Enteractinococcus fodinae: one gene and its partner. The main gene of each other region encodes a partner of the protein of the gene in region 2 in a complex. Links are inferred from orthologs where the notes say so. Each region holds a gene or a part of one and is shown on either strand. Other genes may lie near its edges.

Region 1 (4,645 bases), 460 kb from region 2 along the record:
GCCGGGGCCACGATTTTACGACGGTTTCTCGAACGCTTCGGTACAGCGGTGGTGTGGAGTGTCGCGGTCCTTGGGATGGTCGCGACCTATGTGGCTTCATACCTGGTGAGTACCGGAGTGCTTGAGACGCATGTTCTGGTAGATACGCCGCTGCGCCTGGGACTGGCGTGGCCTGTGATGTTTTACCTGTTAGTCGGGGAACTGCTGCGCAAACTGTTGATGCCGATCGTGCAGCACTTTTCCTCACACCTACTCGCGGTATTAGGCCTGCTGTTGGTTGTCGGGGCGTTGGTCGTCACGGCGACCACCGACGTGAGTGCCCACTTCATTCAAGCAGGAAATTTTGGCACGCCGATCTTAACCCCATTGATCGCGATTGCAGTGACGATCGGGTTTATCTTGGTGTTTGCTACCTGGGTGAATGATGCCCTCGAAAACTTCCCCTGGACTCGCGCTGGTGTCTCACGGCTGGTCCGAACGGGTACGACCGTGGTATTTTTCCACGGGCTCATGCTGATCTGGATGTACCAGAACGGCTATGGTTCTGATTCACTGCAAGACTTCTGGCTGCGCATCGGAGTGGCCCTGTCAACCTCATTTGCCGTAGGCCTGCTGATCAACATGACCCCGGCAGCACCGTTACTTTCGGGAGCGCGTCAAGAGCGCAACATCTTCCGCAACCGGTAGCCGACGCGCGGGACTAGTTATCACCGAAGATGTTGGCAATGAATTCCCCGGCCCATGCCAACAGCTCTGCATCGACCAGCTCTTTTCCGGTGACTGCCTGCGTCTTGGGTCTGGGGACCATGATGGCCTTCAACGGCGCCCGGTATGTAGCCCCGGGATACATCCGCTTCAGCCGCATCGCTCGGGAATCCGGGAGCTCTTCGATAGGACCAAATTTGATGTTCTTACCCATCAGCATGATCTCGTAGATCCCGTACTCGCGCGCTGTGTTTCGGAAGTTCGCAACTGCTACGAGGTTCTGAGCGGCTTCAGGTAGTTCACCATAGCGATCGTTGAGTTCTTCGACGACGGCGTTGACCGCATCGGTGTCGGTAGCTTGTGCCAAGTTACGGTATGCCTCCAAGCGCAGCCGCTCACCCGGCACGTAGTCGTGCGGTAGATGCGCGTTGACGGGCAGTTCAACTTTGACCTCTTGTGGGGAGGTATCTTCTTCGCCCTTGAAATCGGCGACCGCTTCGCCGACCATCCGCAAGTATAAATCGAAGCCCACCCCGGCGATGTGCCCGGATTGTTCGCCACCCAATAAGTTGCCGGCGCCTCGAATTTCGAGGTCTTTTTGGGCCAGCTGCATCCCCGAACCTAGTTCGTTGTGGGTGGCCACTGCTTTGAGCCGTTCCATCGCGGTTTCGTTGAGCGGTTTGGCAGAGTCGTAGAGGAAATACGCATAGGCACGGTCCCGGCCGCGTCCGACACGACCCCGCAACTGGTGTAACTGGGACAGCCCATAACGGTGCGCGTCTTCAATGATCAGGGTGTTGGCGTTGGCGATATCGAGGCCCGTTTCGATAATCGTGGTCGACACCAGAACATCGTATTCCTTTTCCCAGAAGTCGACCATGATTTGTTCCAACGTGGACTCGGACATCCGACCGTGGGCGATAGCAACCCGCGCTTCTGGTACGAGCTCTTGGATCCGGCTGGCGACCTTATTGATGCTGTTCACCCGGTTGTGGACGTAGAAAACTTGACCTTCGCGCATCATTTCTCGCCGGATGGCCGCAGTGATTTGCTTGTCGGTATACGGGCCCACGTAGGTCAGCACCGGGTGGCGTTGTTCTGGTGGAGTGGCAAGCGTCGAGGTCTCGCGGATGCCGGTCATCGACATTTCCAACGTTCGTGGGATCGGGGTGGCCGTCATAGCCAGCACATCGACGTTGGTACGCATGTGTTTGAGCTTTTCTTTATGCTCGACACCAAACCGTTGCTCCTCATCGACAATGACCAGTCCAAGATCCTTAAACTGGATTTCATCGGATAGCAGTCGGTGAGTCCCGATGACCATATCGACGCTGCCGTCGGCTAGGCCCTCAACGGTCTCCCGCGACTCCTTGGCTTTTTGGAACCGCGATAATGCCCGGACGGTCACGGGGAAACCAGCAAAACGTTCGGTGAATGTTTCTGCGTGTTGTCGTGCTAACAGCGTGGTTGGCACAAGCAGGGCCACCTGTTTACCGTCCTGGATCGCTTTGAAGGCAGCGCGCACTGCGACTTCGGTTTTACCAAAGCCCACGTCTCCTGCGACCAGCCGGTCCATGGGCACTTCGTTTTCCATGTCTTTTTTGACTTCGTCAACCGTGGTGAGCTGATCGGGGGTTTCAATGTGAGGGAAGGCTTGTTCTAGTTCATCCTGCCACGGGCTATCCGACGAAAACGCGTGTCCTCTCGTGGCCATTCGCGCAGAATACAACTGGATAAGTTCTTTGGCGATCTCGCGAGTCGCTCGTCGGGCTTTACTTTTAGTCTGGGCCCAGTCGGAACCGCCCATTTTCGACAAGGATGGCACATCGCCGCCCACATACTGGCTGACCTGGTCGAGCTGGTCGGTCGGGACGAAAAGCCGGTCGCCGGCCCCACCGCGTTTTGACGGAGCGAACTCCAACACGAGGTATTCGCGGTAGCCTTCTTCGCCCGCTGTAGAGCGGGCTCCAGCCACCTTACGTCGTTGGAGTTCAATAAATTTGGCGATACCGTGTTGATTGTGGACCACGAAGTCGCCTTCTTCCAAGGCCAGCGGGTCCACTGCGTTGCGACGTTTACGCGCCAACGAGCGTTTCTCGCCACGTTGGCTACCGGCTGCTTGTCGACCGAATAGATCGTATTCGGTAACAATGGCTAACCGTTGGTCCTGCCACGCAAAGCCGGCTCCCAGCGAAGCCACCGTGATCTGAATCTGGCTTGGTTTGGGTTCGGTGATGGCGTCGACCACTGAAGCGGTGTGTCCTTGTTCGCCGAAGAGTTCTGCCAGTCGTCGTGCCGGACCGGGGCCGTGGGTGGCCACCACAATTGACCACTTGTCCCGGATGCGGTTGGACACGTGTTCTTGCATTGCTGCCACATCACCGGCGAACTGTACCGGAGACCTGAAACCCGAACGCAGTGCTGTGGCATCAAACGTCTCATCAGTGTCGAACGCCGTGAACTGCCACCACCCCTGGTCCTGTTCGAGGGCCACGGTGCGGGTATCCCCCAGGGTCGCGAACCCACCGGCTTCCTGTTGGTTTTCCACCGGAGCTGACAGCCCTTCACCGGCGGCAGCCCAGGCGGCTTCCAAAAATTCTTCGTTGGTGGTCAATAGGTCATGAACCCGGCCGCGGACTTTTTCAGGCTCTACCAGAATGGTCATCGAGCCTTCGGGCAGTACTTCGAGGAAAGACTCCATCTCGGTGACCAGCGGGGCCAACGACTCCATGCCTTCGACTGCCATGCCGTTGGACATGGGCTCTAGCATCTCCAGCACATTGGGCATGGAGACTTGCAGGTCACGGGCCTTTTGCTGAACTTCTTCGGTCAACAGCAGTTCGCGGCACGGTGGCGCATACATGTTGGTCGGGGTTTCCGATCCGTCATCGGAGGTATCAACGAGTGATCTCTGGTCAGCGATCGAAAAGTAGCGGATCTCCTCGACTTCGTCACCGAAAAATTCGATACGATACGGGTGGGGTTCGGTGGGCGGGAAAACATCGATGATGCCGCCGCGGACAGCGAATTCTCCGCGCCGGGAGACCATATCCACCCGGGTGTAGGCAGCGTTGGCGAGGTCTTCAATGACCTGCTCGAAGTCGTAAAATTCGCCGGTTTGTAATAAGACCGGTTCCAAGTCACCCAGGTCTTTGACGATCGGCTGGACGATGGACCGCACCGGGGCCGTGACAACTTTCAGAGGTGCTTGACCGTCTCGGCCGGGGTGGGCCAATTTACGGAGCACTGCCATGCGCTCGCCCACCGTGTCGCTGCGTGGTGACAGACGCTCATGCGGCAAAGTTTCCCACGATGGGAAGTGCGCGACGGTTGAGGCATCCATCCAGGCACTCAACCCTTGTGCCAGGTCTTCTGCTTCGCGAGCAGTAGCGGTCACTAAGAGTACAACCGGGGCTTCAAACGCTGACTCGCACAAAGCCTGTGCCAGGCTGGCGGTCACAGCTTCCCGTGCGCCGTCTGGCAGCGAGAGCGACAAGTCCGCGGTACGGTCGGTACGCGTGATGGAGGTTCGCATTGCTGCGACGGCGGAATCGGATTCAATCTGAGCCAAAAGCCCTGAGAGCACAGCGTCTTCAGACAACATTAACTTCCAAATCTTGGGGATATTCACAAGTGGCGCGCCTTCCAGCATAACTGTTTTACAAGCCGCATCGTCTACACTTACCTTCTATCCACTGTTAGCGAGCAGCAAAGAGGGAACCCATGGCTTTCAATGAATCCACGACGATTTCTCACCCACCGCAGCGTGTGTTTGAGGGACTGATTAGCCAAGATTTTCAGCAGCACGTCGCTGAAGAGTTCAATGCCAGTGTTGATAAATTTACTGTTGTGCCACCGCAGCCTGCTGCTAGTGACACGGTCTCCGTGACCATTCACCGCAGTGTCAATGGCGAACAAGTCGCTCAGCGGCTGCCATCGG
Region 2 (4,503 bases):
CGACAGTGTCGTCGTCGTAGACGGCAAAAACGCGTTCGGTCACATCGGTTAGTAGCGAGTCAAAACGTTGCGGATCGTCCCAGGTATTGCCGACGCCGCCGGGGAACAGTGAATCGCCCGAAAAAATAATGGTCGGTTCGTCGCCGTTGGGCACATACACCAAGGCGACGGAACCCGGGGTGTGACCGCGCAGTCCAATAACGTCCAATTCGATTCCGGGAAACTGTGCCTTATCGCCGTGTTTTAGCTCCACTTTGGCCGCAATGCCCGTGGCCTCACGAATCGCTTCGGCGTCGGGGGCACCAGCTGAGGTGGGTACCTTGGTCCGTTCCACGACCTCTGGCAGGGCGCGGATGTGATCCCAGTGCTCGTGCGTGGTGATCACCGAGACCAGATCCAAATCGCACGGGGTATCAGCGGCGGCTGAGGCAACCAGCTCCATGATGGCATCCGGTTCATCGGCAGCATCGATGAGCACCTGAGCACCGGTGGTTTTGGAGGTAATCAGGTACACGTTGTTATTCATTTCGGACACGGAGCGTGTACGGATCGTGACCTGAGGCAGGTCAAACAAGACCTTAATGGGACCGATAGTTGGCGACGTTTTGGACATGACCGCTAATTTACACGTTCTGTCGGATTGTTGCGAATAGCCCATAGGAATTCAGTTTCCTTAGCTTTAGGCGAAGACTAGGGCCGGTTTCTTCGGCAAATCCGATCTTCAACCAGAATTGAACTATTCTGGGAGTCTAGTTTTCTACTGTCTTTTTGACTCGAGGGACTGAGTACTTGACCACCACACAAAACGTTGACGGCTCACAAAGCCAACAACACCCCAATAGCCTGGCCGCGCAGACACCATCCGCAAATGCCACGGCTACCAACCACGACCCAAAACAGATCGTGGTCCAAGGGGCCCGTGAACATAACCTCAAAAATGTGAATCTGCGCATCCCGAGAGACGCCTTCGTTGTCTTCACCGGGCTGTCCGGTTCCGGGAAATCTTCCCTGGCCTTTGACACGATCTTTGCCGAAGGCCAGCGCCGCTACATTGAATCCTTATCCTCGTACGCGCGGATGTTTCTGGGCCGGGTCGATAAGCCCTCGGTCGACTTCATCGAGGGACTGTCCCCGGCGGTCTCAATTGACCAGAAATCGACATCGAAAAACCCCCGGTCGACCGTCGGCACCATCACCGAGATCCATGACTACATGCGCCTGTTGTGGGCTCGTATCGGCGTGCCGCATTGTCCTGAATGTGGCGAACCCGCCGCGAACCAGACACCGCAGCAGATCGTTGACCAGCTCCTCGAGCTCGAAGAGCGCACCCGCTTCCAGGTGTTAGCACCGGTGGTGCGCGGACGTAAGGGCGAATTCGTAGACCTCTTCGCCGATCTGTCCACTCAAGGCTTCTCCCGTGCCATCGTCGACGGGGAACAGGTCCAGCTGTCGGATCCGCCGAAACTCCAAAAGCAGATCAAACACAATATCGCCGTGGTCGTAGACCGACTGGTTATCCGCGACGGCATCCGGCAGCGTCTGACCGACTCCGTCGAAACGGCCTTGGAACTGGCCGAAGGTGTCGTGGTGGTCGACTTTGTCGACGTGGACGCACAGATCGACCCGGAGGCCCGCAACACCGGCGAATGGAATGCGGTTGATGCCGATGGACGCGCCAAGTACCGGTCGTTTTCGGAAAAGCTGTCGTGCCCCAACGGTCACGTGCTCAACATTGACGAAATCGAACCGCGCTCCTTTTCCTTTAACAACCCCTTTGGCGCATGCCCGACGTGTACCGGTATCGGTTCCCAACTCCAAGTTGATGAAGAACTCCTCGTCCCGGATCCGGACCAGTCGCTGGCCGAGGGCGCAATCGCACCCTGGGATATCGGCAAACGGACCCGAGAATACTGGCAACGGTTAATGTCCGGTCTGGCCGACGAAGTCGGCTTCTCAATGGACACCCCGTTCAAGAAGCTGTCCAAGACCGCCAAGAAAGCCTTACTGCACGGCAAAGACTTCAAGGTCAAAGTCTCCTACCGCAACCGGTGGGGCCGCGAACGTCGCTACACCACCGGTTTTGAGGGGGTCATCGACTACGTCAAGCGGAAACACGATGAGGCCGAATCCGATCAGGCACGCGACCGTTACCGGTCGTATATGCGCGAAGTCGCATGCCCGGCCTGTGGGGGAACGCGACTGAACCCGACGTCCCTGTCGGTCCTGGTCGGTGGCAAGTCCATCGCCGAGGTCTCCGCGATGCCCATGGATGACAGCATCACCTTCATGCGAGAACTCGAACTCTCGGAACGCGACGCTAAGATCGCCGATCAAGTACTGATCGAAATTAATGCCCGCCTGCAGTTCCTGTTGGACGTGGGCCTGGACTACTTGAATTTGGAGCGCCCCGCCGGCACCCTGTCGGGTGGCGAGGCACAGCGTATCCGGTTGGCGACCCAGATCGGGTCGGGTCTGGTCGGCGTGTTATATGTCCTCGATGAGCCTTCCATCGGGCTGCATCAGCGTGACAACCGCCGCCTGATCGAAACCCTGCACCGGTTACGGGATCTGGGTAATACCCTGATTGTGGTCGAACACGATGAAGAAACCATCGCCGAAGCAGACTGGATCGTCGATATCGGTCCCGATGCCGGCGAAAAGGGCGGGCACATTGTCCACTCGGGCTCGGTCCAAGGCCTGCTCGACAACACCAACTCGCTGACCGGCGACTACCTGTCGGGTCGTAAAGCGATCCCGATCCCACCCAAGCGTCGTCCCATTGACAAGAACCGGCAGCTCGAAGTCGTAGGGGCTCGAGAAAATAACCTCGACAACGTTTCGGTCAAGTTCCCGCTGGGTGTCTTCACGGCCGTGACCGGCGTCTCGGGGTCCGGGAAATCGACCCTGGTCAACGAGATCCTTTACAAAGTCATGGCCAATGAACTCAATCACGCCCGGCATGTGCCCGGACGTCACCGCCGCGTCCACGGGTTGGAACACCTCGACAAGGTTGTCCACGTCGACCAGTCACCAATCGGCCGGACCCCGAGATCAAATGCGGCAACCTACACCGGGGTATTTGATCACATCCGGAACCTGTTCGCCGACACCCAAGAGGCAAAGGTCCGCGGTTATAAGGCCGGCCGGTTTTCCTTCAACGTCAAAGGCGGACGCTGTGAAGCCTGCGCCGGTGACGGCACCCTGAAAATCGAGATGAACTTCCTGCCCGATGTGTATGTGCCATGCGAAGTCTGTCATGGGGCACGGTATAACCGCGAAACCTTGGAAGTTGAATACAAGGGCAAAAACATCTCCGAGGTCCTTGAGATGCCGATCGATGAGGCCGCCGAGTTCTTCGCCCCGTATCAGCGCATTGCCCGACACCTCGACACGCTAGTGGACGTGGGGCTGGGCTATGTTCGCCTCGGCCAACCCGCCACGACCTTATCGGGTGGGGAAGCCCAGCGCGTGAAACTGGCCACCGAGCTGCAGCGGCGTGCCACCGGCAAGTCCGTCTACGTCCTCGATGAACCGACCACCGGGCTACACTTCGAAGACATCCGGAAACTGCTCATCGTGCTGAACCGGTTGGTCGAAAAAGGTAACACCGTCATCACCATCGAACACAACCTCGATGTCGTCAAATCCGCCGACTGGGTCATTGACCTTGGCCCCGAGGGCGGCTCCGGCGGTGGCTTGATTGTCGCCACCGGGACTCCCGAAGAGGTCGCGGAAGTGGAAGCCAGCCATACCGGCCGGTTCTTAGCGGAAGTGCTGAACGCATAACGTTGTAGAATCAATGAGTCCACATCCAAGACACTGCCCACAGGGGCAGGGAGGGAAATTATGGCAATCGGTGAAACTGGGATGGTACGCACCAGTGTGCGGACCCTGATTCGGCTCACAGCACGCCCTGACACCACAGGGTTTGAGCACGTCCCACAAACCGGTGGCTTCATCGTTGCCAGCAACCATCTCTCCTTTCTGGACTCGGTCATCATTCAGGCACTGCTGCCACGCATGGTCCGGTTTTTCGCTAAAGCCGACTACTGGACCCAGCCCGGACTCAAGGGCAAAGTCATGAGCGGATTTTTTGATGCCGTCGGTTCGATTCCCGTCGAACGCGGCGACCAATCCGCCTCCGTGAACGCGCTGAACCAGTTGGTGGATTTTATTGAAGCCGGCGACGGCGTGGGCATCTACCCGGAAGGCACGCGATCCCGTGATGGTCGCCTGTACCGAGGTCGCACTGGAGTCGGCTGGTTAGCCCTGACCACCGGAGCACCCGTGGTTCCGGTCGGGCTGATCGGCACCGACCGGCTGCAACCTCCAGGGAAAAGCGTGATCGTCCCGCGAAAATTTGAGCTGCGCGTGGGTGAACCCATCCACGTTGAAAAGATGGGCCCCAAACACGGGTTGCCGATTCGGCGCAAAACCACCGACCTCATCATGGAAAAGATCGCGGAGCTCACCGAACAAGAACGCGTGGACGCATATAATAAG

The links. Proteins that work in one complex are often made in the same cells at the same time.
Region 1: the proteins of uvrA (region 2) and mfd are in contact, whole or in part, in a crystal structure (PDB 4DFC), measured with the Escherichia coli proteins. The link is inferred for Enteractinococcus fodinae from one-to-one orthologs.

Annotation. Positions count from the first base shown.
Region 1 is NZ_JAVDYJ010000001.1:1,906,843-1,911,487, forward strand. Bases 501-4,645 are described here. They hold mfd (transcription-repair coupling factor), read right to left. Parts: upstream 4,310-4,645; coding sequence 701-4,309; downstream 501-700. Other genes in these bases: J2S62_RS08870 (acyltransferase), read left to right, coding at 501-687; J2S62_RS08880 (DUF2505 domain-containing protein), read left to right, coding at 4,429-4,645. Outside these bases: more of J2S62_RS08870, read left to right, coding at 1-500. UniProt on the Escherichia coli protein: Couples transcription and DNA repair by recognizing RNA polymerase (RNAP) stalled at DNA lesions. Mediates ATP-dependent release of RNAP and its truncated transcript from the DNA, and recruitment of nucleotide excision repair machinery to the damaged site.
Region 2 is NZ_JAVDYJ010000001.1:1,445,368-1,449,870, forward strand. What follows is about bases 484-3,986. They hold uvrA (excinuclease ABC subunit UvrA), read left to right. Parts: upstream 484-843; coding sequence 844-3,786; downstream 3,787-3,986. Other genes in these bases: J2S62_RS06805 (MBL fold metallo-hydrolase), read right to left, coding at 484-613; J2S62_RS06815 (lysophospholipid acyltransferase family protein), read left to right, coding at 3,847-3,986. In the rest of the region: more of J2S62_RS06805, read right to left, coding at 1-483; more of J2S62_RS06815, read left to right, coding at 3,987-4,503. UniProt on the Escherichia coli protein: The UvrABC repair system catalyzes the recognition and processing of DNA lesions. UvrA is an ATPase and a DNA-binding protein. A damage recognition complex composed of 2 UvrA and 2 UvrB subunits scans DNA for abnormalities.